DNA from 2 places in the Agrobacterium bohemicum genome. Region 2 is predicted to be linked to the other one. Evidence: riboswitches for the same ligand, from Rfam matches in the RefSeq annotation. Region 2 holds a riboswitch; the other holds the start of a gene.
The links. A riboswitch is a leader RNA that binds a small molecule or an ion and turns the genes downstream of it on or off. The one in region 2 is predicted to bind cobalamin.

Region 1: it holds a riboswitch for cobalamin, as region 2 does, so the genes downstream of both, ATO67_RS15855 (ABC transporter substrate-binding protein) here and nrdH (glutaredoxin-like protein NrdH) in region 2, are expected to answer to the same signal.

What each region holds. Positions count from the first base shown of each region.
Region 1 is NZ_KQ961031.1:236,138-251,441, forward strand. Features, by position in the region: gene ATO67_RS15845 (ABC transporter ATP-binding protein) at 1-396, opposite strand, end outside; gene ATO67_RS15850 (FecCD family ABC transporter permease) at 393-1,412, opposite strand; gene ATO67_RS15855 (ABC transporter substrate-binding protein) at 1,416-2,447, opposite strand; cobalamin riboswitch at 2,639-2,861, opposite strand; gene ATO67_RS15860 (glucose/quinate/shikimate family membrane-bound PQQ-dependent dehydrogenase) at 3,005-5,344, opposite strand; gene ATO67_RS15865 (asparaginase) at 5,409-6,365, opposite strand; gene ATO67_RS15870 (amino acid permease) at 6,368-7,837, opposite strand; gene ATO67_RS15875 (aspartate ammonia-lyase) at 8,132-9,562, shown strand; gene ATO67_RS15880 (FadR/GntR family transcriptional regulator) at 9,559-10,272, opposite strand; gene ATO67_RS15885 (ANTAR domain-containing response regulator) at 10,423-11,010, shown strand; gene ATO67_RS15890 (CmpA/NrtA family ABC transporter substrate-binding protein) at 11,042-12,307, shown strand; gene ATO67_RS15895 (CmpA/NrtA family ABC transporter substrate-binding protein) at 12,691-13,989, shown strand; gene ntrB (nitrate ABC transporter permease) at 14,008-14,901, shown strand; gene ATO67_RS15905 (ABC transporter ATP-binding protein) at 14,915-15,304, shown strand, end outside.
Region 2 is NZ_KQ961030.1:182,273-197,576, forward strand. Features, by position in the region: gene ATO67_RS14370 (ABC transporter substrate-binding protein) at 1-975, shown strand, start outside; gene ATO67_RS14375 (ABC transporter permease) at 987-1,958, shown strand; gene ATO67_RS14380 (ABC transporter permease) at 1,969-2,838, shown strand; gene ATO67_RS14385 (dipeptide ABC transporter ATP-binding protein) at 2,839-4,521, shown strand; gene ATO67_RS14390 (CapA family protein) at 4,602-5,840, shown strand; gene ATO67_RS14395 (helix-turn-helix domain-containing protein) at 5,887-6,111, opposite strand; gene ATO67_RS14400 (winged helix-turn-helix transcriptional regulator) at 6,314-6,754, opposite strand; gene ATO67_RS14405 (MFS transporter) at 6,834-8,204, shown strand; gene nrdF (class 1b ribonucleoside-diphosphate reductase subunit beta) at 8,294-9,268, opposite strand; gene nrdE (class 1b ribonucleoside-diphosphate reductase subunit alpha) at 9,295-11,448, opposite strand; gene nrdI (class Ib ribonucleoside-diphosphate reductase assembly flavoprotein NrdI) at 11,418-11,831, opposite strand; gene nrdH (glutaredoxin-like protein NrdH) at 11,841-12,065, opposite strand; cobalamin riboswitch at 12,313-12,532, opposite strand; gene ATO67_RS14430 (GNAT family N-acetyltransferase) at 12,639-13,268, opposite strand; gene ATO67_RS14435 (methionine synthase) at 13,268-14,296, opposite strand; gene ATO67_RS14440 (DUF1852 domain-containing protein) at 14,320-15,304, opposite strand, start outside.

The DNA of each region.
Region 1 (15,304 bases), on a different contig from region 2:
GGTCAAATGATGCGCATCGACATCCTGCATTGCCTGATCCACAATGGCATCATCGTTTTTCGACCATGGAGACAGGGCACCCAAATGCGGTGTGCGGCCAAGCTCCACAGCCTGGCGAGCGTTGATATGCTCCTGTGTTTCCGCCTGTTGCTCGACCAATGCGATGTGGCGCGCAACATCCCGACGGTTCAGGCTCTGCATGTCATTGCTATCCAGATCGACCGCGCCGGATTTCGCTTTCTTGAGACCGCACAGCAGCGACATGAGACTGGTTTTACCGGAACCGTTTGGCCCGACGATACCGAGAAACTCGCCCGGCGTGATGTCGAGACTGACATTTTTGACGATGTCGACACCACCGGCAGACCAACAAAGATTTCGGGCCGTCAGCATTATATTGCCCTCCTGCGCTGGCTGAGAATGAGCGCGAAGGCCGGTGCGCCAAACAAGGCGGTAATGACGCCGATGGGAAGGACCTGACCGGTGACAATGGTGCGCGACAGAATATCGGCGGCGATCATGAACACCGCACCCGTCAAAGCTGCCGCTGGCAGAAGACGGCCATGTCTGATGCCGACGATCATGCGTGCGGCATGGGGAATGACCAGACCGATAAAGCCGATGGAGCCAACAATGCTGACCATGATGCCGGTCATCAGTGCGGAGACGCCGGTGAGCACGATGTAGACACGCCGAACCGGCACACCCAGAGACCCGGCCGATTGTGCTCCGAAGGTAAAGGCATCGAGCGCGCGTGCATAACACAGACACACGACAAGACCGATGATGGTAACAGGCAACGCCAGCCAGACATCCGACCAGCGCACGCCAGAAAGGTTGCCAAGCAGCCAGAACATGATGCCCCGCGCCTGCTCGGCATTGGCTGCCTTGGTCACGATGAAAGATGTCAACGCGTTGAACAGCTGTGAGCCCGCCACGCCCGCAAGAATGATCGCACTGTTTCCCCGGCCAGCGCGAAAGGCCAGCAGACTGACAAGAGCAAATGCCACCAGCGCACCCAGAAATGCACCCAGCGGCATGGTCAGCATGCCAGCGCCGAACCCAAGAATGGCTACGCTGACCGCACCCGTAGAAGCACCCGCCGAAATGCCGAGAATGTAGGGATCTGCGAGCGGATTGCGCAACAACGCCTGCAAGACAACACCGGAAAGCGCCAGTGCGGCACCGCAGCAAGCGGCAACGACCGCCCGGCTGAGGCGGTAGTTCCAGATGATGCCTTCATCGATGGCATCCAGCGGATAGCCCGCATGAAACACACGATTTGCCACCGTCTTGGCGACGACATCCAAGGGAATGGATGTCTCACCAATGGCGGCACCGAACCAGAGAGCCAGGCCAAGGCACCCGACTGTAAGCAAGACGGCACGGGTAAGGGTGAAACATGCACCCATGACTTACTTGGAGAGCCCAAGCTGGACGACAGCGTCGGCCAGAACTTCGATGCCTTCGATGGTGCGGATCGTTGGGTTCATGGCTTGCGCATCCATGATGACGATATGGCCCTGTTTGACGGCGGGCATCAGGCTCGTGACGGGATCTTCTTTGAGGAACTTCTGCTTGAGCGCGATGTCATCCGCCGGAAAACGCCTGCGATCCATCTTGCCAGCAACGATGAGGGTGGGTTCCGACTTTGCGATCGTTTCCCAACCAACCGTCGGCCACTCCTCTTCGCTATTGATGACATTCTTGATGCCGAGTGCCGACATGATGTAACCGGGTGCGCCGTTCTTGCCCGCGACATAAGGATCGATATCGAGTTCCGCGCTGGAGAACCAGAACACGGCAGAAAGCTTACCGTTTGCGGATGCAATTTTCTTTCGGGCAGCCTCTTCACGCGCCTTCAGGTCGGCAACGAGCTTTTCGCCCTTGTCCTGAACATTGAAGATTTGCGCCAGTTCGGTGATTTCCTGATAGATCAGATCCATCGAGAATACGGAGTGGCGCACGCCATCTCCACCGCCGGAATTGTCTTTACCGGTGCAATCGGCAGGCGATGTATAAACTGGGATGTTCAGCTCTTCGAACTGTTCAGGCTTGGCAACGATCCCTTCAGGACCGACATGCCACTGAAACTGCACCGTGACGAGATCCGGCTTGGTGGCCAGAACGCTTTCGAAACTCGGGTCGTTATCGGCCAGCCGTTTAATCTTGGCATTGGCATCTTCATAGCCCTTGATGACGGGGCCGATCCAGACGGCGGTGCCGACCACCTTGTCGGCAAGACCCAGCAGATAGAGAATTTCCGTCGTACTCTGGCCGAGCGAGGCAGTCCGCTCAGGCGCATGCGTATAGGTTACATCTCGTCCGCAATTCTTCAGCGTCAAGGGATAGGTCGTCTCTGCCGCATGCGCGAATGGCGCCGCCAGGCCAATCGACATTGCAGCGAAACTCGCAGCAAAAACGGTTTTTTTAAAATTGAATGTCATTTCCGATCAGTCCCCGAAATCGTCAGCGGCAGCCATTGAGGCAAAGCCGCGTGAGCATGTTTAGACCTTCAGTCCGAAAGAACACGTGCTGAAACGATCCGAAACCGGGACATGGCAGATGGAATAAGGCGCTGGCTGGCGCTCGATGCAATCACGACGTCTCCTGTTCCAGGCATCCCCGCCCGTGACATTGGAATGAACTTTCGACGGCAGGTCTCCTGGCTCACGGATTGGCGTCTTCACCCACCTTCCCACGAAATTTCGCAGTGGCATGACGCTTGTAAGAGCGGCAAAGGGTTGGACAATCCGTTTACAGTTGCGGGGGCAGCTGCGGCATAGATCCCGAAGGCTCGCACCGCATTCCCTATTATTTCTTGCGATCACTCGCTCGAAACCGTCACAACCAGATAGACGTATTGGAAACGAGTCGTCAAGCATTGCTTTTGTAATGTTATTACATTTTATCGCAAGCCCTAAATTCGCTTTGGTGCCAGCACAACAAAAAATGGCCGGGAAGATTTTCCCGGCCATTCCAACATCGACGTCTCGATAGGTTTTTAAGGCAGTGTATAGGCGATGACGTAGTCACCGGGCTTGGTGCCCACAGAGCCATGTCCGCCAGCAACCATCACCACATACTGCTTTCCATTTTCCATCGCATAGGTCATCGGCGTTGCCTGCCCACCCGCTGGAAGACGCGCTTCCCAAAGCTGCTTGCCGGATGTCAGGTCATAAGCGCGAAGGTAATTATCGACCGCTGCACCGAGGAACGCGACGCCGCCCTTGGTAATCATCGGTCCACCAATACCGGGCACACCTACCTTGAAGGGCAGTGGCAACGGCGTCATGTCATAGACGGTGCCGTTCTTGTGTTTGTAAGCAACATCGCCTGTTCGCAGATCGGCACCTGCGACGTAGCCCCATGGTGGAGCCTGACAAGGAACACCCAATGGTCCAAGGAATGGGCCCATGAACACACCGTAAGGCGCACCATCGTTGCGATTCAGGCCTTGCTCGCTACCCTTTTCGTCCTGACCGCGTGGCGGAATCTGGTCGCGTGGAACGAGTTTCGACGTGAAGGCCAGATAAGTCGGCATACCGAACATGACCTGACGCTCAGGATCGACAGCAACTGAGCCCCAGTTGAAAGTGCCAAAGTTGCCTGGATAGATCAGCGATCCGTTGAGGGATGGAGGCGTGTAGCGGCCTTCATAGTTCAGCTGATGGAATTTGATGCGGCATGCCAGCTGATCGAACATGGAGACGCCCCACATGTTCTTCTCCACCAACGGATCAGGCTTGAACGACAAAGCGGATGTCGGCTGCGTCGGAGCGCTGAAATCTTCCGGGATCGTACCACCAGGGGCCTTCTCTTCTGTCATGGCCAGAATAGGCTCACCGCTGCGGCGATCCAGAACGTAGATATCACCCTGCTTGGTTGGGCCGACCAGTGCCGGAACCGTCTGCCCGTCTTTCTTGGTAATGTCGAGCAAGACAGGCTGCGCCGGAACATCCATGTCCCACAGATCGTGATGCACGAACTGGCGAACCCATTTGTCCTGCCCCGTGTTCACATCCAGTGCCACGATAGACGAGGAATATTTCTCGACATTCTCGCTCCGACCCATGCCGAGTTGATCCGGAACCTGATTTCCCAATGGGATGTATACGAGCCCAAGCGCTTCATCGACGCTGAATACCGACCAGCTGTTGGGAGAGTTGGTCGTATAGGTCTGACCCGGCTGAAGCGGTTGGGTCTGGGTAGGGTTCCCCGAATCCCAATTCCAGATCAATGCACCGGTGGACACGTCGAACGCACGGATGACGCCGGACTGTTCCTGCGTCGAGTAGTTGTCGTTGACCGCGCCGCCAATGATGATCTTGTTGCCTGCAATGGCAGGCGGGGATGTCGAATAATAATAGCCAGCCGGATTGTGCTCCATGCCGGAGGTCAGGAGAAGAGTGCCCTTGTCGGCAAATGTCGTGCAAACCTGACCTGTCGCAGCGTCGAGTGCAATCAACCTTGCATCCGACGTTGGCAGGTAAACGCGCGCTGCACAGAAGGAACCGCTTTCGGCTGCGGGGTCGGCGTAATAAGTAACCCCACGGCAGGTCTGATGCTGGCGATCAGGATTCATTCCAGCATTCGGGTCGTATTTCCACTTTTCCTTGCCGGTTGCCGCATCGATGGCAATAGCCCAATTGTGCGGTGTGCAAAGATAGAGCGAGTTTCCGACTTTCAGGGGAGTGACCTGATAGGTCGTCTCGCCAACGTCATCAGGCAACTTCACATCGCCGGTCTGGTAGCGCCAGGCTTCTTTCAGCCCATTCACATTCTGCGCATTGATCTGAGACAGTGGAGAATAGCGCTGACCATATGATGTGCGACCATACTGATGCCATTCATTGTCAGGCACGTCATTGCCGTAGCTCGGCGCCGACGTCACGATCTCACTTGAGAGGTTGCCTTCCAGATCATGCGGGTCTTGCGTCATCGCAAATGCTGCAGCACCCACCGAAACCAGAACTGCCGTCAGCAGCGGAACCGCATTGGCACCATAAGACGTGCCGGTAGGGCTGGTGAAGCCGAGCGGCTTTCTGATCCATGGCATCAACAGCCACATTCCGATCAGGATGATGAAGCCACCGCGCGGTCCGAGCTGCCACCAGTCGAAACCGACTTCCCACAGCGCCCACAACAAAGTCGCGACGACGAAAGCGGCATAGAAATGCAATGCCACCTTGTTTCTCTGAAATAGAAGAACGGCAGTCACCACAAATGCGATGCCTGCCAATGCGTAATAAAAACTTCCGCCCAGCATGACGAGCTGAGAACCAAAGCCAAAAATTGCAAGTCCAATAAGAGTCAGGACGACTGCAGTCGATGTCACTGCCATAAAAGGCCCCCGGTGGTCTCCCAGCCGGTGAAACGGGATCAGATCCCAAAGGTTCCCAAAAAAATCACGATTTCGCCATTTTTTGAAAATCACCGAACGCATCCGCCATATCGGCACGTTTTTTCGATGAGGCAATCATGGCGGCGAGCAGGATTCTCGACTGCCCTGCGCGCAATGTCCGGGAGTGAATGGCGCCCGCAGCACCCATATCGTAACCGCCACCGCCGCCGCCATAACCGGCAACAAGTTCACCAACGGGAACCCGGCTGGACACTACGACAGGCACGTCGCTCTCACGGCAACGGTTAAGGGCATCAACGATAAGAGTATTGGCATTGCCAGACCCCAGTCCAGCGAGCACGATGCCTTTTGCGCCAGCCTCAAGGCTGGCATCGATATGGGCAGCATCACAACCGGGATAGATGGCGACGATGTCTATTCGGATGTCTTTGACCGTTCCGGTAAAGCCGGGGCTCTCTGGACAAATGGCATGTCCAGAAAGATCGAAGGCATCGGGCTCGTCAGCAGAGCGCTTGTAAAGCCCCCATGCGGGCAACAGCTTACCGCCGAAACTCAGCAGGACGCCTTTTTCCGTGTTGGATGGATCAACAGATGCAGCGATGGCCGCAGAAAGGTTGCCTGGGCCATCTGCCTGCGGATGATCGGCTGTAAACTGCGCGCCGGTAAAAATAACCGGCTTGGTCAGGCTATGCTGGAGATGCACCAGAAGCGCGCTTTCCTCCATAGCATCCGTGCCGTGCAGAATAACGACTCCCGATACCTCAGGGTCGGCTAGCTCTCTGCCCACCGCATCGCTGATGGTCTGCATGTCCGCCAGGGTCAGGCTGGACGAATCCTTCGCCATGAGCTCGATCGGCTTCACCTGCACATCGCTTTTGCTCACATCGGACAGCAGATTCTCGCCTGTCAGAGATGGCTTGGCCACGCCGGTTTCATCGCGTTCGCTGGCAATGGTGCCGCCGGTGGCAATGACGGCCACCAGCAGTTTTGATTCCGTCATTCTCAATTTTCACTCCGCGCACCAGCGCCGCTCAATACATCTGCTTTCGCCAGTTCGTGAATGCGATTGCGCAGCAGATACCACCCCACCACAAGAGCCGGCGCGATGATGATGAGCGAACCCACAGTCAATGTCCCAGCCGGATAATCCATCGCCATCAGCACCAATACACCGAAGAGGAAGACAAGCGTCAGGACGCCTGTATAAGGCGCGCCAAACATTTTGAAATCAGGACGATTCATTTTCCCCTGCCGGGACAGATGCCACAGCTTGAGTTGGCATAACACGATGGCACCCCACGCGCAAATGATGCCCAGCGCCGCAACATTGAGCGCGATTTCGAACGCGGCGGCGGGAACGATGGCGTTGAGAATGACGCCAATGACGGTGACAACAGCGGTCACCGCGATGCCGCCATAGGGCACGCCCGCCTTGTTCATTTTAGCGAGCGCCGCCGGTGCAGAACCGGAAACGGCCATGGAATGGAGAATACGACCAGTCGAATAAAGACCGGCATTCAGCGAAGAAAGAACCGCAGTCAATACCACGAGGTTCATGATGATATCGGCACCTTCGACGCCGATGGAACCGAAGAAGGTCACGAACGGGCTCTCACCCGCCTTGTAGGCGGTATAGGGCAAGAGAAGCGTCAGCAGCAGGACCGAGCCGACATAAAACACCAGCAGCCGGAAGACGACGGTGCGGATAGCTCCGGGAATGACCTTTCGCGGAACTTCCGTCTCACCCGCGGTGGTGCCGATCAACTCGATCGAGGCATAAGCGAATACTACCCCCTGGACGATGATGAAGGCAGGCAGAATACCATTGGGGAAAAAGCCGCCATTATCCGTAATCAGGCTGAAGCCCGTAACATGGCCCTCGATCGGCGTGCCGAAAATGACGAAGTAGATGCCGACGACGAGGAATGTTGCCAAGGCCACCACCTTGATGAGGCTGAACCAGAATTCCAGCTCGCCAAACACCTTGACCGACAGCATGTTCATGGCCAGCACGATCAACAGCGCGCCTAGCGCAAAGACCCATTGGTCGATGCCCTGCATCCACGGAAGATATTGCTTGAAGAAATTCATGTAAATGGCGACGGCGGTCACATCGGCAACCGATGTCATGGCCCAGTTAAGCCAGTACATCCAACCGACTGCAAATGCCATTTTCTCGCCGTAGAACTCGCGCGCATAGGACACGAAAGAGCCTGACGTCGGGCGATGCATGATCAATTCACCCAACGCGCGCAGCACCAGAAAAGCAAAGAAGCCGCAAAGGGCGTAGACGAAAATCAAAGCCGGTCCAGCGGCGGCGAGACGTCCACCTGCCCCCAGAAACAAGCCTGTGCCAATGGCACCACCAATGGCAATCATCTGAATCTGGCGCGGTTTGAGCGCCTTGTGAAAGCCTTGGTCTTCCCTGGATTCGGTTTTTTGATGTGTCGTGCTCAACTCTTTCACTGACATTCGCCCCTCCCTAGAGCTTACGTGTCAAGCCGATCCCACCGTCACATCAGACCAATCATCTGACACGAGGGTTCAGCTGCTCCTGCCTTCTATTAAAACGCATTAAATGCGTGAATAAAATATCATTCTGTAATGCTGCAAGACAGATTTTATCCCAGATATCGCCCCTTTCCCACGTCGTCAATCCTTCTTCACAGCTGCTTGACGACATCAATCAGTAGGCATAAGCGTATTAAATCTGTCAAGCAGCTTTACAGATATTTGATTTTTCATGGGGAGGAAACTGTTGTGGACATGCGTCAAGAATACGATCTACTGGGCGTGAAAGACATTCCAGCCGAGGCATATTGGGGCATTCACACAGCCCGCGCCGTCGAAAATTTCCAGATCACCGGCATGACCATCGGCCGCTATGCTCATCTCATTCGTGGCCTTGCTTTCGTCAAGCAAGCAGCCGCGAATGCCAATCACGAACTTGGATTGCTGGACCGGACAAGGCTGGACGCCATTACACAGGCCTGCCGTGACATTCGCAATGGCGCACTGCACGAGCAATTCATCGTGGACGCCATCCAGGGCGGAGCAGGAACATCCACAAACATGAACGCCAACGAAGTCATCGCAAATCGTGCGCTTGAGATTTTGGGCCATGCCAAGGGTGATTACGCGCATCTGCACCCCAACGACCACGTCAATCTCAGCCAGTCGACCAATGACGCATACCCGACGGCGATCAATCTCGCCCTGATCGAAGCCATCGATGAGCTGGCAGCATCGATGCTGATTTTGCAGGATGCCTTCGAGCGCAAGGCCAAGGAATTCGACGGCATTTTGAAAGTGGGTCGCACGCAGTTGCAGGACGCCGTGCCGATGACGCTGGGCCAGGAGTTCAGAACCTTCGCCGTGATGCTCGGCGAAGATCGCTTGCGCCTCATCGAGTCGGCAGCGTTGCTCCATGAAATCAACCTGGGTGCTACAGCAATTGGCACACGCCTGAATGCGCCAGCTGGATATGCGGAAGTCGCCTGCAAACATCTGGTCGAACTGACTGGTCGTCCACTGGTCACCGCCGCCGACCTCATAGAAGCAACACAGGACCCCGGTGCATTCGTGCATCTGTCCGGCGTCCTGAAGCGGGTCGCGGTGAAACTGTCCAAGACCTGCAACGACCTGCGCCTGCTTTCCTCCGGGCCGCGCGCAGGCATCGGTGAGATCAACCTGCCCCCGGTTCAGGCCGGGTCCAGCATCATGCCGGGCAAGGTCAATCCGGTCATTCCAGAGGTCGTCAATCAGGTCGCGTTTGCCGTTATCGGCAACGACATAACCATCACCATGGCGGCAGAAGGCGGTCAGCTTCAACTCAATGCGTTCGAGCCGATTATCGTAAGGTCGCTATTGGACAGCATATCGCAACTCAGCGCCGCTTGCCGCACTTTGGCAGACCGCTGCGTCGACGGCATCACGGCCAATATCGAGATCATGGCCCGCAGGCTGGAAGAATCTCTCGGCATCGCCACCGCGCTCAACCCGCTGATCGGCTACTATGCCGCGACGGAAGTGGCGAAGGAAGCACTGGTGTCTGGTCGCACGGTGCCGCAGGTGGTTTTGGAAAAAGGCTACATGACAGCCGACGAACTTAAGCAGGCCTTGCGACCGGAATTGCTGGCAAACCTGCCATGGCTCAATAACACGGTCGCGCCCCGCGAGGCTAAAGACCTGCTCTAGCGCACCAGGTTTTCATCGCGCATGATGGCGGTAATGATCTGCTTGACCTGCCCGAGATGCGCTTCCATGGCGCTCCGGGCAGTCTCATCAGACCCGGCCGCAATGGCTTCGGCAATCAGCCGATGCTCGACGTTGGAGGCCACACGCCGGTCGGCCATGATGTTCAGCAAACCCGATTGCTGGCTAAGCGAATCTCGCGCATCGGACACGACCTTGGCAAACAGCGAATTCCCGGATGCCTCGGCAATGGCGCTGTGAAACTCCGAATCTAGCTTGACCCATTTGTGCGGATCTTCCTGCGCATCCATGGCGTCGCAGAGCTTTACCATTCGCGATAGCTGTTCGCCGGTCCGCCGCACCGCAGCCCAACCTGCCGCGGGGACTTCGATATAAGGCCGGGCCTCAATCAGATCACGGGCGGAATAGCCACCATAGCGCAATTCAGGACTTGGCCGATCCGTCAGAACAAAAGTGCCGCTGCCGGTCCGCGTCTGCGTCATACCTAGTGTTTGCAAAGACCGTAAAGCCTCGCGAACAATCGGTCGACTGACACCGTATCGGCCTGCCAGATGCGTTTCCGCAGGCAGCCGTGTACCCACAGTCAACCGTCCTGAAACGATTGCCATACGCAAATCTTCAAACACCGATTCCGCCGCACTTTTACGGTTGATCGGACTTGTTTCTGACAACCAGTCCACCCCTGCACTCATGGGAGTGACATTTTATAAACATGCGAAGCTTGTCAAGCCGCTGAAGCGGAGGAGAAATGTTTTGGTACAAAACAAAATAGCCAATACGCACATTTTTTAATCACGCTGAAAAAGATTGCAAATAATTTTGCGCTGCGTCATCTATGCGCGATGACGCAGCGCGACCTGACCATTCTGGTGATCGATGAAAATGCCATTCGCGCCTCCATTATCGAAGAGGGTCTGCGAGAGGCCGGGCATGACCGCGTCACCGTGATCCACGAAGTCCACGGCGTGGCGCGTATCATCGACACACTCTGTCCCGATGTCATCGTCATCGATATCGAAAACCCCAACAGAGACATGATGGAACATCTGTTTCAACTGACCCGCACGGTGGGGCGACCCATCGCCATGTTCGTTGATCGCTCGGATACGGCCTCCATAGAAGCGGCTGTCGAGGCGGGTGTTTCAGCCTATATCGTAGACGGGCTGAAGAAAGAGCGGGTCAAACCCATTCTTGATATGGCGGTCAGCCGATTCAACGCCTTCAGCCGCCTCAAGCAAGAACTGGCCGAGGCGAAATCGGCACTTGAAGACCGCAAGATCGTGGAGCGCGCCAAAGGCATTCTCATGAAAATGCGCGGGCTTTCGGAAGAGGAAGCTTTTGCACTTCTGCGTCAGACGGCAATGAACGAGAAGAAGAAACTGTCCGATATCGCGCAAAGCGTGGTCACTGCAGCAGGCTTGCTGATGTGAGCGGCGCAAGGACAGGAGAGGAAGCAGGACAATGACAATCATCGGCAGCGTCGACAACGCACCCGCTCTTATTGGCAGTGACAGCCAGCGCACCCTTCGCGCGGGCTTTATTCCGCTTGTCGATGCGTCTGTCCTCATCGCCGCCGCCGAATTCGGCTTTGCCGAACGCGAAGGCCTTCGACTCGACCTCGTCAAGGACGTGTCCTGGGCCAATGTCCGTGATCGCCTGGCATTCCGGCAATTCGATATTGCCCACATGCTGTCTCCCATGCCAGTTGCTTCGATGCTGGATCTGGGGTCAAATCCCTCCCCCACCATCACTCCGTTTTCGCTGGGGCGCGGCGGCAATGCCATTACGCTTTCCACACGACTGTTTGCGCGTATGCGTGAGGTGACGGGAATTTCACAGACGGCGAGCGCGCTTGAAAATGCAAAAGCGCTCAAGACCCTTCTCGATGATATGCGCGAACGGGGCGAACCCATTCCGACCTTCGGCGTCACCTATCCGTTTTCGTCGCATAATTACGAGTTCCGCTATTGGCTGGCGGCAGGCTCTATCGATCCCGACCGGGACGTCAAACTCGTGGTCGTGCCGCCGCCTTTGACATCCGACGCGCTGGCAGCAGGCTCTATCGAGGGCTTCTGCGTCGGCGCGCCATGGAATATGATAGCGAGCGAACGCGGCATCGGCCGCATCGTTGCCGCCAAGCAGGACATCTGGCCATCGGCACCGGAAAAGGTGATAGGCATGCGTCCGGAATGGGCGGATGCGCAGCCCGAAGCCGTCTCACGCCTGCTGGTGGCGCTGGATGCAGCCGCCCGCTGGTGCGACAGTGCTGAAAATCACGGCGCATTGGCCGAAACACTGGCGGATGCGAAATACATCGCCGCACCCGTGGAGATCATCCGGCAGGTTCTGGCCGGACGCTTCAATGTCGATGCCGAGGGCAATCAACGAGTGATCGAACGCTACTTCACCTTCCACGATAATTTCGCGAATTATCCGCGTAAAAGTCAGGCGCTATGGATTTACAGCCAGATGATCCGCTGGGGACAAGCGAGCTTCACGCCATACGCAGCACAGGCTGCGGCGTCGGCCTATCGCAGCGATCTCTATCGTAATGCTCTGGGCGCAGATAATACACCGCCAGAATCCGATACGCGGGTAGAAGGCAACACGGATGGCGACCGTTTCATGGACGGCCATGTCTTCGACCCGAGCGCGATTGAGGACTACGTGAAGAACTTCCCGGTCAGTGCAGGAAACCTCGGCTCTGCCAGCGCTGAGGACGCCTGACTATAACGCACTGCACAAATGCTGCGCACCGAAAAAGCTGTAATGACATCATGTGCGCAAAATATGAGCCGTAATCTTCACGATTAAATTTTGAAAAAAATACAAGCATTCCAGTAATAACGTTTCCTTATCAAAGACTTATTTTACTTCCCAGCAAACTGGCATAGCGTTTGCTTGATATCAAACACTCGGTCAACGGCGATCGGGGATAAAAGCGCTTCATTGCTGCTTACCAACGACATCGACGTCGCAAGGTTTTTGCTGATCGGGACCTCCTCCCGGCAAACGCAATCTCCGAGCGGCGTTTTTTTGTTTTTGCACTTTTGCTTTTGCACTTGGGAAACAGGCGCCCTGACGGCGGCTTTAAAAAATGGGGAACATGAATGAAACCGACATTCACAGGCAATATAAGCCGCCGCGGCATACTGAAGACAACGGCGACCGCTGCGCTGATCACCGCAATCCGCTCCGCCTTCCCATCTGGTGCATTTGCGGCAGCGGCGACACCTGAAGTGACCGGTGCAAAACTTGGCTATATCGCGTTGACGGATGCAGCGCCGCTTGTTGTCGCAGCCGAAAAAGGACTTTTCGCCAAATATGGCATGCCAGATGTGGAAGTTGCCAAGCAGGCATCCTGGGGTGCGACGCGCGACAATCTCGTTCTGGGCGGCGCATCCAATGGCATCGATGGCGCGCATATTCTCACCCCCATGCCCTACCTCATGCACACCGGCAAGGTGACGCAGAACAATGTACCGGTACCGATGACTATTCTCGCCCGGCTTAATCTCGACAGCCAGGGCATCTCGGTTGCCAAGGAATATGCCGACACCGGCGTTCAGATGGATGCTTCCAAGCTGAAGGCTGCCTTTGAGAAGAAGAAGGCCGAGGGTAAGGAAATCAAGGCCGCCATGACCTTCCCCGGAGGCACGCATGATCTGTGGATTCGCTACTGGCTGGCCGCTGGAGGGATCAACCCCGACAAGGATGTGTCCACTATCGTCGTTCCGCCACCGCAGATGGTTGCCAATATGAAGGTTGGCAACATGGATGTGTTCTGTGTGGGCGAACCGTGGAACGAGCAACTGGTCAACCAGGGCATCGGCTTTACCGCCTGTACCACAGGCGAACTTTGGAAGGGTCACCCCGAAAAGGCGCTGGGCATGCGCGCCGACTGGGTCGAGAAGAACCCGAACGCCGCAAAAGCCATCCTCATGGCCGTGATGGAAGCCCAGCAATGGTGCGACAGCATGAACAATAAGGATGAGATGTCGGCCATTCTGGGTAAACGCCAGTGGTTCAACGTTCCGCCGAAGGACGTGCTGGGTCGCCTGAAGGGTGACATCAATTATGGCAATGGCCGCGTGGCACACGGCACCGATTTGCAGATGAAATTCTGGAAAGATGGCGCGTCCTACCCGTTCCAGAGCCATGACAGCTGGTTCATCGCCGAGAATGTCCGCTGGGGCAAGTTTGCGCCCGATACCGACATCAAGGCGCTGGTGTCCCAGGTCAACCGCGAAGACCTGTGGCGCGAAGCCGCCAAGGAACTGGGCGTGGCTGCGACCGATATCCCAACGTCCAAATCCCGCGGCAAGGAGACCTTCTTCGACGGCAAGGTTTTCGACCCGGAAGACCCATCCGCCTATCTCGACAGCCTTTCGATCAAAGCTGCCTCCTAAACGCGACAGGACAAAACCATGACCGCAACCGCCCGCAAGACAGACAGCATGGCAACGGCCACCGCCATTCCGAAAAGCGGCACCGTGATTGCCATCGACCGCCGCAAGGCACCAACGCTGAACGCCAAAAAGATCGCAGCGGCCATCGCCCGCAATGTCGTTCCGCCGCTGGTCGTGCTGGTGCTGATGCTCGGCATCTGGCAGATGCTCTGTTCGTCCCCCGGCGCAACCTTGCCGCCACCGAGCCAGGTGTTTCAGGAAAGTTATGACCTGATCGCCTATCCGTTCTTCGTCAACGGCTCACAGGATATCGGGCTTGGCTGGCGTGTTCTGATTTCGCTGGAGCGCGTGGCCTATGGTTTCGGCCTGGCCGCCATCGCAGGCGTCATCCTCGGTGCGGTCGTCGGCCAGTCGATCTGGGCGATGCGCGGTCTCGACCCGATCTTTCAGGTGCTGCGCACCGTGCCGCCTCTGGCGTGGCTGCCGCTGTCGCTGGCTGCCTTTCAGGACAGCAATCCATCCGCCATATTCGTGATCTTCATCACCTCCATCTGGCCCGTCATCATCAACACCGCCGTTGGCGTTCGCAACATCCCGCAGGATTACCGCAACGTAGCAAAGGTGCTGCGGCTGAACCAGCTGGAGTTTTTCTACAAGATCATGCTGCCTTCGGCCGCTCCCTACATCTTCACCGGCCTGCGCATCGGGGTCGGCCTTTCCTGGCTGGCCATCGTTGCCGCTGAAATGCTGACGGGTGGCGTCGGCATCGGCTTCTTCATCTGGGATGCGTGGAATTCCTCGCGCCTGCCCGACATCATCGTCGCACTCGCTTACATCGGCGTCGTCGGCTTTGTCCTCGACAAGCTGGTGGCAGCGCTTGGCAATGTCGTCACCCGCGGCGCGGCAAACTGAGAAGGAGAGCAGCATGAACGCCTATCTCAAGCTTGATCACATCGACAAATATTTCGACAAGGGCGGTGTCCGCGCCGAGGTGCTGAAGGGCATCAACCTCACCATTGGCAAGGGCGAATTCGTCTCCGTCATCGGCCATTCCGGCTGCGGCAAGTCCACCATGTTGAACCTCATCGCGGGCCTCACCAAGGTTTCCTCCGGCGTCGTCCTTCTGGAAAATCGTGAAGTGAACGAACCCGGCCCGGAACGCGCCGTAGTGTTTCAAAACCACAGCCTGCTGCCGTGGCTAACAGTCTATGAAAACGTCAATCTCGGCGTCGAAAAAGTCTTCCGCTACTCGAAATCGAAAGCCGAGCGGCACGATTGGGTGATGCGCAATCTCGACCTCGTGCAGATGGCCCAT
Region 2 (15,304 bases):
CTATCGAGCAATCCCGATTACTGGGGCGGCGCTCCGGCGTGGTCCGATGTCACCTTTCGCATCATCGAAAGCCCGGCTGCACGCGTGGCTGCGCTCACGACTGGTGATGTTGATCTCGCGGACTTTATTCCGGCACGGGATGTCGAGGGTCTCAAAGCACGCAAGATCGAAATTGACAGCACGGCCGCGTCCCGGTCCAACTTTCTTCAGTTCGATATCGGAAGCGATGAGCCTCCAGGCGTGACAGGCAAGGACGGAAAGCCCATCGGCAATCCGTTTCGCGACAAGCGCGTTCGTCAGGCGCTGACGATGGCGACGGATCGGTCCTTCATCACCGATCGAATCCTGTCCGGTTACGGCACTGCCGCTGCGCAGCTTTTTCCACCGGGCCTGGCGGGAACCTCGGATAGGCTGAAAGTCACCCCGCCTGACAATACCGGGGCCAAGGCTCTTTTGACAGAGGCCGGATATCCTGACGGTTTCAACGTCGTGCTGGCAGGTCCAGGTGGCCGCTATCCCGGCGATGCGGAGTCGCTCCAGTCGATTGCCCAGAACTGGGCTCGTGTCGGTGTCACGGTCCAGCCTGTCGTCTCACCCTTCTCCGTCTTCATGACGAAGCGGTCTAACGGCGAGTACCCGGTCTGGTATGGCGGTTGCTCCGGGGAGGCGGTCACACTTTGCCTCGACGGCGTTCTTGCATTGTCAGATGCAGCACGCGGCACAGGATCGCTCAATTACGGCCACTATGAGAACAAGGCCTTCGACGAAATGCTGGTCAAAGCGAAGGCGATGGAAGAAGGGCCGGGTCGTCACGAGGCTCTGGCACGCGCGACGGAATTCGTGATGAGCGACTATCCGATCATTCCGCTTTACCACTACCACCTGATCGTCGGGCATGGGCCGAAAGTCGGGGCCTACACAGTGCATCCGCGTGGCTGGACGACGGCCATGCAAGCCGCCTCACGGACAGAGTGAGGGCAGCGCACATGGTATCGACAATCATTGGAAGGCTTTCACAAGCCTTTCTTCTCCTCCTCGTCATGTCGCTCATTGGCTTCATCGGCATCCATAGTGTCGGCAATCCGGTCTTCAATCTCGTCAACATCGAGACTGCGACTCCCGAGGACATCAGAAATGCGACCATCGCACTTGGACTGGATCAGCCTGTCTGGCATCAGTATTTCCTGTTCATCGGAAACGTTCTGAGTGGCAATTTCGGGACATCCTATATCTATCATCTTCCGGCGTTCGAACTGGTGATAAGCAAGTTGCCCGCAACCCTTGAGCTGGCAATCGTCGCGATGTCGATTGCAGCGCCGGGCGGGGTGCTTCTGGGCTTGCTTGCGGGCCGCCGGAAAGGAAAGCCGATTGATCGTGCGATCCTCCATGGAAGCGTTATTGCGTTGAGCATTCCATCCTTCTGGCTAAGCATGATGCTTATCCTGGTCGGCGCCATTCTGACGGGCTGGTTCCCGTCCGGTGGCCGCGGCTCTACAGCCGCTTTGTTCGGCGCAGAGTGGAGTTTCCTAACGCTCGACGGTCTTCGGAAGATGACGTTGCCAGCACTTGCGCTCGCGATCCCCAACATCGCTTTGATCGCAAGGCTAACGCGGTCCGGAACGATCGAAGTCGAGACACAGGATTTCACACGGTTTTGCCAGGCGAAGGGCCTGTCGTCACGACGGATCCTGTTCCGACACACGCTACCAAATATCAGCGTTCCGATCGTGACGATCATTGGCATGCAGTTTGGCGGGATGCTGGCCTTTGCCGTCGTGGTCGAGTCCATTTTCAACTGGCCGGGTGTCGGAAAACTATTGATCGACTCGATCCAGCTTCTCGACCGGCCAGTCGTCATGGCCACCCTCACCTTCATCTCGATTGCTTTCGTCGGGCTCAACGCGCTCGTCGACCTCTTCTACGTCGTGCTCGATCCGCGCACACGCCGCAGCGCATGAAAGGGAACCCATGAAAACCGACACGTTGCGCGCTATCTGGAAGCGCCCCGTCCTATCCCGCATCAAACTTCCGCTGGCGCTCCTCGCCGCCTATATTCTCCTGGCGCTTGCGGCATCGCTCATTGCGCCTCAAAACCCCTATGATCCCTTGCAGATATTTGCATGGGAGTCGTCTTCACCCCCGGGAACCGCCAGCAGCGTTGGCTACACCTATCTTCTGGGGACAGACGGGCTCGGCCGCGACATTTTCAGCACCGTGCTCTACGGACTGCAGATCAGCCTGTTTGTGGCAACCACCAGCACAGCGCTTGCGGCCTTGATTGGAATTACGGCTGGCGTCACCGCCGCATATTCCAACCGGTGGATTGATGCGCTCATCATGCGGATTGTCGATCTGCAACTGAGCCTTCCAACGATCCTTGTCGCGTTGATCGCTATCGTGACCCTCGGGCCTGGCATCGATCGCATCATTCTCGCACTGGTCATCGTTCAATGGGCGACCTACGCACGCGTTACACGCGCCGTGGCGATGACCGAAGCGAGCAAGTCATATCTGGATGCTGCGCGCCTTTTGCGCCTGTCTCCGCCCCGGATCGTGCTGCGTCATCTTCTACCGAACAGCATCGCGCCGGCAATCACACTGATCCCGATAGAGCTCGGCCACGCGGTAGCCCTTGAAGCGACGCTATCCTTCCTCGGCCTTGGTGTTCCCATCGACAAACCTTCCCTCGGCTCGGCCGTTGCGAACGGATTTCAGTATCTCCTCACCGGCCAATACTGGATCAGCCTTTTTCCGGGGCTGGCCCTCTTCGGCCTCATCGCAAGCATCAATTTCGTCGGCGAAGACTTGCGTCGGCGGCTCGATCCAAGGAGCCGATGAATGGAACAGGATCAGAAGCAATCTCCCCTCCTCGTCGTCAGCAATCTTACCTTGAAGCATCAACGGGCCGAAACCTCGACGACAATCCTGCGGGACGTCTCTTTCGAGCTTCGTGCAGGTGAAATCCTCGGCCTGATCGGCGAATCCGGCGCTGGCAAATCGACGCTCGGCAATGCAGTTCTCGGCTTGCTCGCGTCTGGCTTCAGCCAGACCGGTGGTCGAATTCTTTTCCGGGGACAAGCCTTCGATGAAATGAGTGACAAGGACCGAATGATGGTCAGAGGACGCCGGATTTCGGCGATATTTCAGGATCACACGGCCTCACTCGACCCTTTGATGTGCGTTGGTTCGCAGATCGTCGAAACGATCCAGGCTCTGGATCGTAGTCTCACCGCTCGACAGGCCAGAGCCCACGCGCTTGACCTCATGGAGCGTGTGGGGATCCAGGATCCGGCGGGCCGATACAGTCAGTATCCGCACCAGTTCTCCGGCGGACAGCGCCAAAGAATCGTCATCGCGATCGCATTGGCTGGCAAGCCGGACATTATCGTTGCGGACGAACCAACCTCTGCTCTCGATGCGACCGTCCAGAAACAGATCCTCGCCTTGTTACGCAAGCTGGCTGAGGAGACGGGTGTCTCGATCATTCTTGTCACGCACGACATGGGCGTGATCTCGGAGATCGCAGACAGGGTCGTCGTCATGCGCCACGGCAAGGTTGTCGAACAGGGCGTGACATCCTCGATTCTCGACGCGCCAGCCGAACCTTACACCCGCGATCTCCTCGCCGCTGTTCCGCGCTTGCGCCTTTCGGGCGTCCACCAGCCGCCTGTGTTTTCGCATGGCGCGGAGCCGGCCGGAGATGGCGTTGATCCCGCCGGACTGGTTGGTCCGCGCTCCGTCCTGTCAGTCAAAGGCGTGACCAAGACATTCGCTCGCCGCAGCCTGCCTTGGCTACGAAGCGATCGGCAGTCATTTGCGCTCCAGGACGTTACCATCGAAATCGAGCGCGGTGCCATCACCGGGATCGTCGGTGAAAGCGGCAGTGGCAAGAGCACGATCGGACGCATTGTCGCGGGTCTTGAGACAGCCAATCAGGGAACACTCGAAATCGATGGTGCAGGTTTCGATATTTCCCGATCAGGTCGCAAAAGCGGTCTGTTGGGACAGGTTCAGATGATATTCCAGGACCCCGCAATGTCACTCAATCCTCGCATGTCGGTCGGCTCCGCGCTTGAAGAAAGCGTTCGATCCGGCAACCGGGGATCGAAGTCATATGCTCACGAGGTCGGCGATCTCATGGACCGGCTGGGCCTGCCGAGAATCCTATTGAAGAGTTTTCCGCATCAATTGTCCGGTGGCCAGAAGCAGAGGGTCTGCATCGCACGCGCCCTTCTCGCAAGACCCAGCATTATCGTTGCTGACGAGCCGACCTCGGCGCTCGACGTCTCGGTTCAAGCCGAGATCGTCACCCTTCTCAAGGAAACCGTTCGCGAGCGCGGGTTGTCGATGCTGTTCATCTCTCACGACCTGGCCCTCGTTCAGGACCTCTGCCATGCGATCTACATTTTCAAGGATGGCATCGTGGAAGATTCCGGCCCCACGGATTTCATATTCTCCCAGTCGGACAATCCCTACACGCGGCGGCTGATTGACGCTCGCCCCTTGCGGTTCACGCACTGACCTCAGACCGGCCGGAACTCGAATTCGAGTTCCGTGCCAACCAAAACTTCGCTCTTTTCCATCATGCAGGAACACATGACATGACGAATGCCTTCACGGTCGCAGTAACCGGCCAGTCGCTGATCAAACACGACATTCGCACTCTCGAAAACCCCGGCTTCGAGGCAGTGTGCAAGACACTTAGCAAATCGGACTTTGCATTCACCAATTTCGAGAGCACGATCTTCGGCAGCCATGGCGGATGGCCGATGAAGGGCTCGTTTTTTGGCAGCAGCCAACCCGTCGTCCTCGATACTCTCCAGTCGCTCGGGTTCCATGGACTATCCCTGTCGAACAACCACGCCTACGATCTCGGCTCGCCCGGCATCCTGTCGACGCTTGAGGAGGTCGAGAGGCGCGGCTTTCTCCATGCCGGTATCGGTCGCAACCGGACGGCTGCGGCACGATCCGGGCTTGGGTCCGTCGCTGGTCGAAAGATCGCCTTAGTCGCCATGGATGGTGGGCCGGGCCCAGATTTCATGTACGCAGCAGATGCAGCTCCGGGCCGACCTGAGCGACCCGGAATCAACCGACTGAAACTGACCCAGATCATCGACGTGGATTCTCAGGCTTTCGAACAACTCGCTGCGATCCGGGATAAGGTCGGCTACACCAGCATGGATCTCGGTAATGACAGTCAGCCCGACGACAAACCGATTGTGGATGACCTATCCGAGATCGCCCTTGCTCGTGGTCTCTTCAGGCGCTCTGAGACGTTCGGCCGCAACGTCAAAATCGATCCGGACGACCTGGGGAGAAATCTTGCCGCGATCACTGCTGCTGCCAACAGCGACTGCCTTGTCGTGGCTTATCTTCACCATCATCATTGGGCGTCTGACTGGTATCAGGTTCCAGGGTGGGTCGGTTCTGTGGCCAGACAATGCATTGATGCGGGTGCCCACATGTTCGTCAGCCACGGCGCTCCCGTTCTTCAGCCGCTGGAGATTTACGAGGGGAAACCAATTTTCTACAGTCTTGGAAATTTCGTCTTTCATATCCGTCCGGGCAAATCCAAATGGACCGCCCGTGAGGTTTGGGAAAGCGTGATTGGCTTATGCACATTCAACGACACCGGCTCATTGACTGGAATTGCCTTTCATCCGGTAATTTTAGGCGGCCCCGAAGGATTAAAGAACGAAGCGCTCGACCAGCGCCTTGCACCTGAGATTGCGACCGGTGAAGACGGGCAGCGGATCCTGCAGCGGTTTCAGCAGCAGTGCACGCAGTTCGGCACGCGTATCAGGATTTCGGAAGATGTTGGCTATTACGACGCCAATTGATAAAGGAGCCGGGCCGTTCTTCCTCGGCCTAAAACAAGATCGGCTGTCATTGCTTGGTGGCCGATCTCGCTTTCAGCAGATCGGTGGCCTCGACCTCCAGGATCCGCGCCAGCGTTTCGACCATATCGATTGTCGCAGAATACTGGCATCTTTCCAGGGAACTGACGTAGGTTCGGTGGATGTCCGCCCGGTGAGCGAGCTCTTCCTGCGAAAGACCTCGTCGCAAGCGAATTTCCCGCAGATTGGACGCGAAAGTTTCTCTGATACCCATGAACGGATTCATGCGTTTTGCAGCGCATTCATCTACAGAGTATACTCTTCATTTGTGTTTACGAAGTGTCTCATACCGAGGAATGAGCGCGGAACAATTGGGCCGCATAGGTTCGAATTGCGCCTTCCGCTTCGCGCCAACGGCGGTCTTCCGCTCTCCACCAAAGTGGACGTTTGAGCGATGGCCACCGACCTATAGATGCTCAGGCTGTCACACGCGTGTCGCTCCAGTCGAGGGATCGGCCATCGGCGGATCGGATAACGAGCCGGGCGATTGGTCTACCGGATTCGTGGTCCACCAGTGATGAGCGTTCCTCGCCCTCGGTGAACAGGAAATCTTCGCCCCACTGGCGAAGTGCAACGATGACAGGGAACAGCCCGCGCCCCTTTGCAGTAAGGACGTACTCGCGGTAGGCAGTTCCATCCGATGCTGGCGCGGTCTCAAATATTCCGCGCCTTACCAGATCACCAAGCCGAGTGGCCAATACGCCCCTGCTGATGCCCAGCCCGTTCTGGAACTCACCAAAGCGCCGCTTCTCATCGAAAGCATCGCGGATGATCAGAAGCGACCACCAGTCTCCGATTGCATCGAGAGACCGTGCCACCGGGCAACCGGAATTCCATAAGCTCACACGTTTCACCATCGGTGCCCATCTCCATCCTTCAGAATCTGGTTCTATCTTAGAACTAGAAATGTGTTGAGCCAAGTGGTCTGGGAGTGGCATGAAACAAGATCATGAAGGCCACCAAATGGAAGAGAAGTTAGACAATGCCGTGCCAGGAATGCGGGAACAGGGTTTGTCGGGACTACATACCCTCATCATTGCCGCCGCAGCCAGTTTAAGCGTAGCGAACATCTATTACGCGCAGCCATTGCTCGACCTAATGGCACATGATCTTGGAATACCGCCAGCCACCATCGGTCTCATCGTGATGTTGACGCAGGTGGGTTATGGTTTGGGGTTGATCTTTATCGTGCCGATTGGCGATCTCATCGACCGCCGTAAGCTTATCATCGTTCAGGGATTATTATTGGCCATCGCTCTCGTGATTGTCGGGGCAGCGGGAACGAACGCGATTTTGTTGGCAGGTATGGGTGCGGTCGGCTTGACGGCTGTTGTTGCACAGACACTGGTCGCTCAGGCGGCGGCCCTAGCCACTCCGGCCCAGCGGGGTAGGGTGGTTGGCACGGTTACCAGCGGAATCGTAACAGGCATTCTTGCCGCCCGATCATTTGCAGGAACAATTGCCGATGTCAGCGGATGGCGGGCTGTGTATTTGACATCTGCGCTTATCACACTTGTCATGGCCATCGTTCTCATCGCGATTCTACCGCGCCAATCTGCGAAACGGAATACGGAGACGTATACCCACGCTTTACTCTCCATTCCAACCATGTTCCTCCGAGAGCGAAGCTTGCTGTATCGAGGTGCCCTAGCGCTCCTGATTTTTGCTGCCTTCAGCACGTTTTGGACCGCGCTTGTCCTTCCGCTCAGTGCCCCGCCCTTTTCCTATTCACACACGAGAATAGGCATGTTTGGACTGGTTGGGCTGGCGGGAGCGATTGCCGCGACATGCGCGGGAAGACTTGCGGATCGAGGTTACGGTCGATGGACAACAGGAGTTTCTCTGGCGGTCTTGCTGTTATCCTGGGGACTGATCGCTCTCCTTCCGGTCTCGATGGCGGTGCTGCTCGTAGGTGTAGTTTTGATGGACTTGGCGGTACAGGCGGTCCACGTCACCAATCTCAGCGCCATTGTGGCTTTCAACCCGCAAAAAAGCAGCCGGTTGATTGGAGGTTATATGGTCTTCTACTCTGTTGGCAGCGCCATTGGAGCTATTGCTGCTACGGCGACCTACTCGTGGTTCGGCTGGACGGGATTTCTCTCCTCGGGGCCGCGTTTAGTGCAGTTGCCCTGGCGTTGTGGATCAAAAGCGAGATATCGGAGAGGACCAATTAAGCACTGCGCTTCATCCAGTGCCCGTGTCAATGACTGGTTTGGGCCAACCTTTCCCTTGGCAGCTTTGCGCCAAAAGCGGTCATTCGCAACGAACCGAACCACCGATGAACTGTTAGTTCAGCGTCGGTTCTAACGAAGCCACTTCATTCTTCGCTGATCGGGTCGCGGCATCAAGACATTGGCTCTAGCGGCGGTCTCGATGTCGCGACGGGGTTCAATCCCTCAGAAGTCCCAGTCTTCATCCTCTGTCGCCACCGCCTTCCCAATGACATAGGACGAGCCAGAGCCGGAAAAGAAGTCGTGGTTCTCGTCGGCGTTTGGTGAAAGCGCGGAGAGGATTGCGGGATTGACCTTGCAGGCTTCTGCGGGAAACAGCGCTTCGTAACCGAGGTTCATCAGCGCCTTGTTGGCGTTGTAATGCAGGAATTTCTTGACGTCCTCCGTCAGGCCGACGCCGTCGTACAACGCTTCGGTGTACTTTGCTTCGTTGTCGTAGAGTTCGAGCAAGAGATCGAAGGCGAAGTCTTTGATGTCCTGGCGCTTCTGCGCAGGCAACCGGTCTACCGCACGTTGGAACTTGTAGCCTATGTAATAACCGTGCACGGCTTCGTCGCGGATAATGAGGCGGATCATGTCGGCGGTGTTGGTGAGCTTGGCGCGGCTCGACCAGTACATCGGAAGATAAAAGCCGGAATAGAACAGGAAGCTTTCCAGAAATACGGAGGCGACCTTCTTCTTCAGCGGATCGCCGCTGTCGTATTCGCGCATAATCAGCGCCGATTTCCGTTGTAGGAACTCGTTCTCTTCCGACCAGCGATAGGCATCATCAACATCCGGTGTCGAGCACAGGGTGGAAAAGATGGAGGAGTAGGAACGCGCGTGGACCGCCTCCATGAAGGAGATGTTGGATAGCACCGCCTCTTCGTGCGGCGTCGCGGCGTCTGCCATCAGCTTGACCGATCCAACGCCGTTCTGGATCGTGTCGAGCAGGGTCAGGCCAGTGAAGACGCGGATGGTGAGTTGCTGCTCTTCTTGCTTCAGCGTTCCCCAAGATGGGATGTCGTTGGAGAGCGGGACCTTTTCCGGCAGCCAGAAATTACCGGTCAGGCGATTCCAGACTTCGAGGTCCTTGTCGTCTTCGATACGGTTCCAGTTGATGGCACGGATGCGACTGACGGGCTTGACGGCGATGTTCATGTGTTGATCTTTCGAAGCGTTCTTGTTCACAGCGCGCATGACACGCAACCCTGCACTTCCGTGCCTTCCAGTGCCATCTGTCGAAGACGGATGTAATAAATGGTCTTGATGCCCTTCTTCCACGCGTAGATTTGCGCCTTGTTGATATCGCGCGTCGTCGCGGTGTCACGGAAGAACAGCGTCAGCGAAAGACCTTGGTCTACATGCTGGGTCGCCGCCGCATAGGTATCGATGATCTTTTCCGGGCCGATCTCGTACGCATCCTGGTAAAATTCGAGGTTATCGTCGGTCATGAAGGCGGCGGGGTAATAGACGCGGCCGATCTTACCCTCTTTGCGTATTTCAATCTTCGAGACGATCGGGTGGATCGAAGAGGTCGAATGGTTGATGTAGGAGATCGATCCTGTCGGCGGCACGGCCTGGAGGTTCTGATTATAGAGGCCTGAGGTCATAACCGCTTGTTTCAACGCAAGCCAATCCTCCTGCGTTGGGATCGCGATGCCTGCCGTCACAAATAGCTCGCGAACACGCTCTGTCGCTGGCAGCCATTCGCGTTCGGTGTATTTGTCGAAATACTCACCGGACGCATATTTCGAGTTCTCGAAGCCTTTGAAGCTGACGCCGCGCTCGGTCGCGATACGGTTCGAGGCGCGAATGGCGTGATAGGTGACCGTGTAGAAATAGATGTTGGTGAAATCGATGCCTTCGTCCGAACCGTAAAAGATGCGCTCGCGGGCGAGATAGCCATGCAAATTCATCTGTCCGAGACCGATGGCGTGGCTGTCGTCATTGCCTTTCTCCACCGACGGCACGGAGGCAATATGGCTCATGTCAGACACCGCCGTGAGCGACCGGATCGATGTCTCGATTGTTTTTCCGAAATCGGCGCTGTCCATGGCGGCCGCGATATTCAGGGAGCCGAGATTGCAGGAGATGTCCTTGCCCATGACGTTATAGGATAGGTCGTCATTATATTCGCTGGCGTCGCTGACCTGAAGGATTTCCGAGCAGAGATTGCTCATGGAAATGCGACCGGCAATCGGGTTCGCCCTGTTCACCGTGTCCTCGAACATGATGTAGGGATAGCCGCTTTCGAACTGTATCTCGGCGATCACCTGGAAGAAGTCACGGGCCTTGATCTTCTTCTTCTTGATCCTGCTATCCGCCACCATCTCCCGGTATTTTTCGGTAACCGATATCTCGGTGAAGGGGACGCCGTAGACGCGCTCGATGTCATAGGGCGAGAATAGATACATATCCTCGTTGTTCTTCGCCAATTCGAAGGTGATGTCGGGCACGACGACGCCGAGCGACAAGGTTTTGATCCTGATCTTCTCGTCGGCATTCTCCCGCTTGGTATCGAGAAAACGCATAATATCAGGGTGGTGGGCGTTGAGATAGACGGCACCGGCACCTTGGCGCGCGCCGAGCTGGTTGGCGTAAGAGAAACTATCTTCTAGCAGTTTCATGACAGGAATGATGCCGGATGACTGGTTTTCGATCTGCTTGATCGGCGCTCCAGCCTCGCGAATGTTCGTCAGTGACAAGGCCACGCCACCGCCGCGCTTGGAAAGCTGGAGCGCGGAGTTGATGCCACGTGCAATGGATTCCATGTTGTCTTCCATGCGCAGCAGAAAGCAGGAAACCAGTTCGCCACGTTGTTTTTTTCCCGCATTGAGGAATGTCGGCGTCGCGGGCTGGAAGCGGCCGGCGATGATCTCATCGACCATATCCTTGGCAAGTTCTTCGTTGCCTTGCGCAAGTGCCAGCGCCACCATGCAGATGCGGTCTTCGTAGCGTTCGAGATACCGCTTCCCGTCAAAGGTTTTCAAGGTGTAGCTGGTGTAATATTTGAACGCGCCAAGAAATGTCGGGAAACGAAATTTCTTGACAAACGCACGATCGAACAAATCCCGCACGAAATTGAACGAATACTGGTCCAGCACCTCTCGCTCGTAATAGCCCTCGGTCACCAGATAATCGAGCTTTTCTCGCAGATTGTGAAAGAAGACCGTGTTCTGGTTCACGTGCTGAAGAAAATATTGCTTGGCGGCAAGCCGATCCTTGCCGAGCTGTATTTTTCCTTGCTCGTCATAAAGATTGAGCATCGCGTTGAGGGCGTGGAAATCCAGTTCGGATTCCGATGTCTTCAAAGGCTTTTCGAAAGTCGTCGCGTCCAAAATCGTTCCAATCCGTGTATGACGTTAACGACGTCTTCGTCGGTTCCCAGAAGCTCGAACCTGTAAAGATACGGCACCTGGCACTTCTTCGAGATGACGTCACCCGCGAGCCCATAGGTCTCGCCAAAATTGCTGTTGCCCGCGGCGATCACGCCACGAATGTTTCCGCGGTTCTCCTCATCGTTGAGAAAGCGGATCACCTGTTTTGGAACGGCCCCTTTTCCGCCTTCGCCACTGTAGGTGGGCAGGATGAGAACATAGGGGGCTTTGACCTGAAGGCTCTCGGAAGGACTGAGGGGAATGCGCCGCGCACTCATTCCCAGCCGTCCGACGAAGCGATGGGTATTTTCCGATCGGCTGGAGAAATAGACGATCTGACCCATTGCTCTGGCTCAGGCCGCAAGCGTGCTGATCATATCCGGGCGAAAACCTGCCCAATGGGTCTCACCAGCCACCACAACGGGAACCTGACGATAGCCAAGTCCCTGGACCAAATCATAGGCATTGGTGTCTTCGGAAACATCGATGACGGTGTAGTCGATGCCCTGGCGGTCCAGAGCGCGGGTGGTTGCTGTGCACTGGACGCAGGCTGGCTTGCTGTAAACGGTAATGGTCATAATGATCCTCGTGAGATTTGTTTAGGGCGTGCGATATCGATCAGGCGTTGGGAACACCTGTTCGGGAGATTCTGGGATGCATGGCAGCCGGACTCGGCTACGGGCGTTACCGCCCGCTATTCACGCGGATACTGACTAAAATGATGCGACATTGACTTCACCCCGAAGTGGTTGATGCGGAGACCAGGGGAAGCGGCACGCGCAGGCTCATCCCGCACGCAAACGCGACCTTCGGACACCCCGCCCGTGGACGTATTCGTTTGAGGCAGGTCTCCTGGCTCACGGGTCGTCGCATCCATCTCGCCTTCCCGAAGCATTGCGGCCTCAGTGGCAGTTTGAGAGGATGCTCGCCGCTTACAGTTGCGGGGGCAGCTCCGGCATTGCTCCGTCCAGAATGGACGTCACGCACCGTATTCCCGTCTTAGCTTCCGACGCGAATCGGAAGAACCTCGAACACTAGATATAGTATATGAGGGGATAGTTTCGTCAACTCTTAGCAGGGTGGTTGTTAAAAAATTAAGTCCTCGTCCACCGCAGCCTGTGGATAACAGGGTGATCATACAGCGTGAAAGTTCAGCCCCGAATAGCCGCAGACAAGCCGATATCAAGTATCGATTTTGCGTTTCCGCAACGTTCGTAGCGCAACGGCTTGTCGAAATCGACGCTCGTCTCGGTTCCGCGGTTGGACGGATAGGAGAAGTGGCCAAACGCGCCATAGCCTTGGGCTTTCCAGAAGCTGAGTGTTTCCGGTGTCTGAACATCGGCATGGAGGTAGGACGAGGTGTAGTCAAACGCGGATGCCCGGCTCTCCAAGGCTGCCACAATCTTTGTGCCAAGCCCTTTACGACGGGCGCACGGCTCTATGTACACGCGGACAATCTGACATACCTTTTCGCCGTCGCCATAGCGATTTCGTAAGCGCTCCTTCGTAGAGGGTTTGTTTTCGAGCGCGTAAAGACCGCCAGTCGCAATGATATGTCCATCTCCGTCCCGCACAACGAGAAAACTGCCGTGCCTTTCGAGGGAGAACCAGTTGTCCGGCTGCGCCAGCAACAGCGAATCCAGGTCAGAATGCCAGGCGGGAGTGTAGTCGATCCCGTAGACGTTCTTGATCATCCGCAGGCAGAAGGTCCTCGCTTCAGCCCGGACGGCGGCCTGTGCGTCATCAGTCAGCCATTCAATCGAGAAATTGTCGATCGGCATCAGGCCGCAAGCTCCCTGCGGATGATGTCAGCGCCTGCACCGAGTGCACGCAGCTTCGCTGTGGCCACATGACGCGGAAGCGGTGCCATGCCGCAATTGGTGCATGGATAGAGCTTGTCCGCATCCACGAACTGGAGAGCCTTCCGGAGAGTGTCGGCTACTTCTTCCGGCGTCTCGATGGCGTAACTTGCCACGTCTATGGCACCGACCATGACCTTCTTGCCTCGGATGAGCTCCATCAGGTCCATCGGAACGTGGGAGTTGTGGCACTCCAATGAAATCAGATTGATGCTGGATTTCTGAAGTTTCGGGAACGCTTCCTCGTATTGCCTCCACTCCGATCCAAGCGTTTTCTTCCAGTCGGTGTTGGCCTTGATGCCATAACCATAGCAGATGTGCACGGCGGTCTCGCACTTTAATCCTTCGATCGCCTTTTCGAGCGTGGCGACACCCCATTCGTTCACGTCATCGAAGAACACGTTGAATGCGGGTTCGTCGAACTGGATGATGTCGACGCCGGCAGCCTCCAGTTCCCTTGCTTCCTGGTTGAGTATCTTTGCGAACTCCCAAGCGAGCTTTTCGCGGCTTTTGTAATGACTGTCGTAGAGCGTATCGATCATGGTCATTGGGCCTGGAAGAGCCCATTTGATCTGCTTCGTCGTCTGTTGGCGCAGGAATTTGGCATCATCGACAAAGACCGGCCTTTGACGGGACACGGCTCCAACGACCGTCGGGACGCTTGCATCATACCGGTTACGAATCCTGACGGTTTCTCGTTTCTCGAAATCGACGCCGTCGAGGTGCTCAATGAACGTTGTGACAAAATGCTGGCGGGTCTGCTCCCCGTCGCTGACGATCTCGATGCCAGCCTGAAGCTGGTCGTCCAATGCCAGACGCAAGGCGTCCTGCTTCGCTTCGATCAGTTCATCACCCTGCAACTTCCAGGGCGACCATAGCTTCTCAGGCTCTGCAAGCCAGGAGGGCTTTGGCAGGCTGCCGGCGGCCGAAGGGGGCAACAATGACTTCATCGGAATGATCCTATGCTTTCGGATTAACGGACGACGTAGTTGGCGGACCATGCATCGAGAATGGTCTTGAACGGTCTGATAAAATGCTGCTCGGCAAATTTTCCCTGCTCGACTGCAAGGCGGCTGCGCTCCTCCCGATCATAGACGACTTGCGTCAGTGAATAGTCCGAGTGCTTCAGGTTTGGGCGGTAACACGTGCCCGCAACGGAATTGGCATTGTAGATTTCCGGGCGGTAGATTTTTTGGAACGTATCCATCGTGCTGATGGTACTGATGAGCTCGAGGTTCGTGTAATCCGTCAGCAGGTCGCCGATAAAGTAGAATGCAAATGGCGCGACGCTGTTGGGCGGCATGAAATAACGTACTTGCAATCCCATCTTCTCGAAGTACCGGTCTGTCGGCGAGAACTCGCTTTGCCTGTATTCGATACCAAGGATCGGATGCTGATTGTCGGTGCGATGATAGGTCTTGGTGCTGGAGGCGCTCAGGCAGATGATCGGCGGCTTGCTGAAATGGTCCCTGTAAGCTTCTGACTTCAGGAACGCCTGAAACAGCTTCCCATGCAGATCACCGAAGTCGTCAGGTGCGCTGAAAGCGTCCTTGTTAATGTTATGCTCGGGCAGCAGGATACTGAAATCATAATCTCTGACGTAGGAAGAGAAGTTGTTACCGACGACGCCTTCGATACGCTCGCTCGTCGCTTGATCGACGATGTTGGTCTTGAGGACTTCGATGATGGGGAAGGTTTCGGTCTCTGCCGATGACCCGATGCTCATCTCCACGGATACGATTTCGATCTCGACTGCGTAGCGATCCCGTAGCGGGTTATCCCAATGCGCCATCGCATTGAACTTGTTGTCGATCATCCGCAATGCGTTGCGCAGGTTCTCTCGACGGTTCTCGCCTCGTGCCAGATTGGCGAAATTCGTCGTGGCGCGCGTACTCTCTGCAGGGCGATAGTCCTCGTCAAACGGAATGCACCTGATCGAGAAAGTGAAAGTGCTGTCC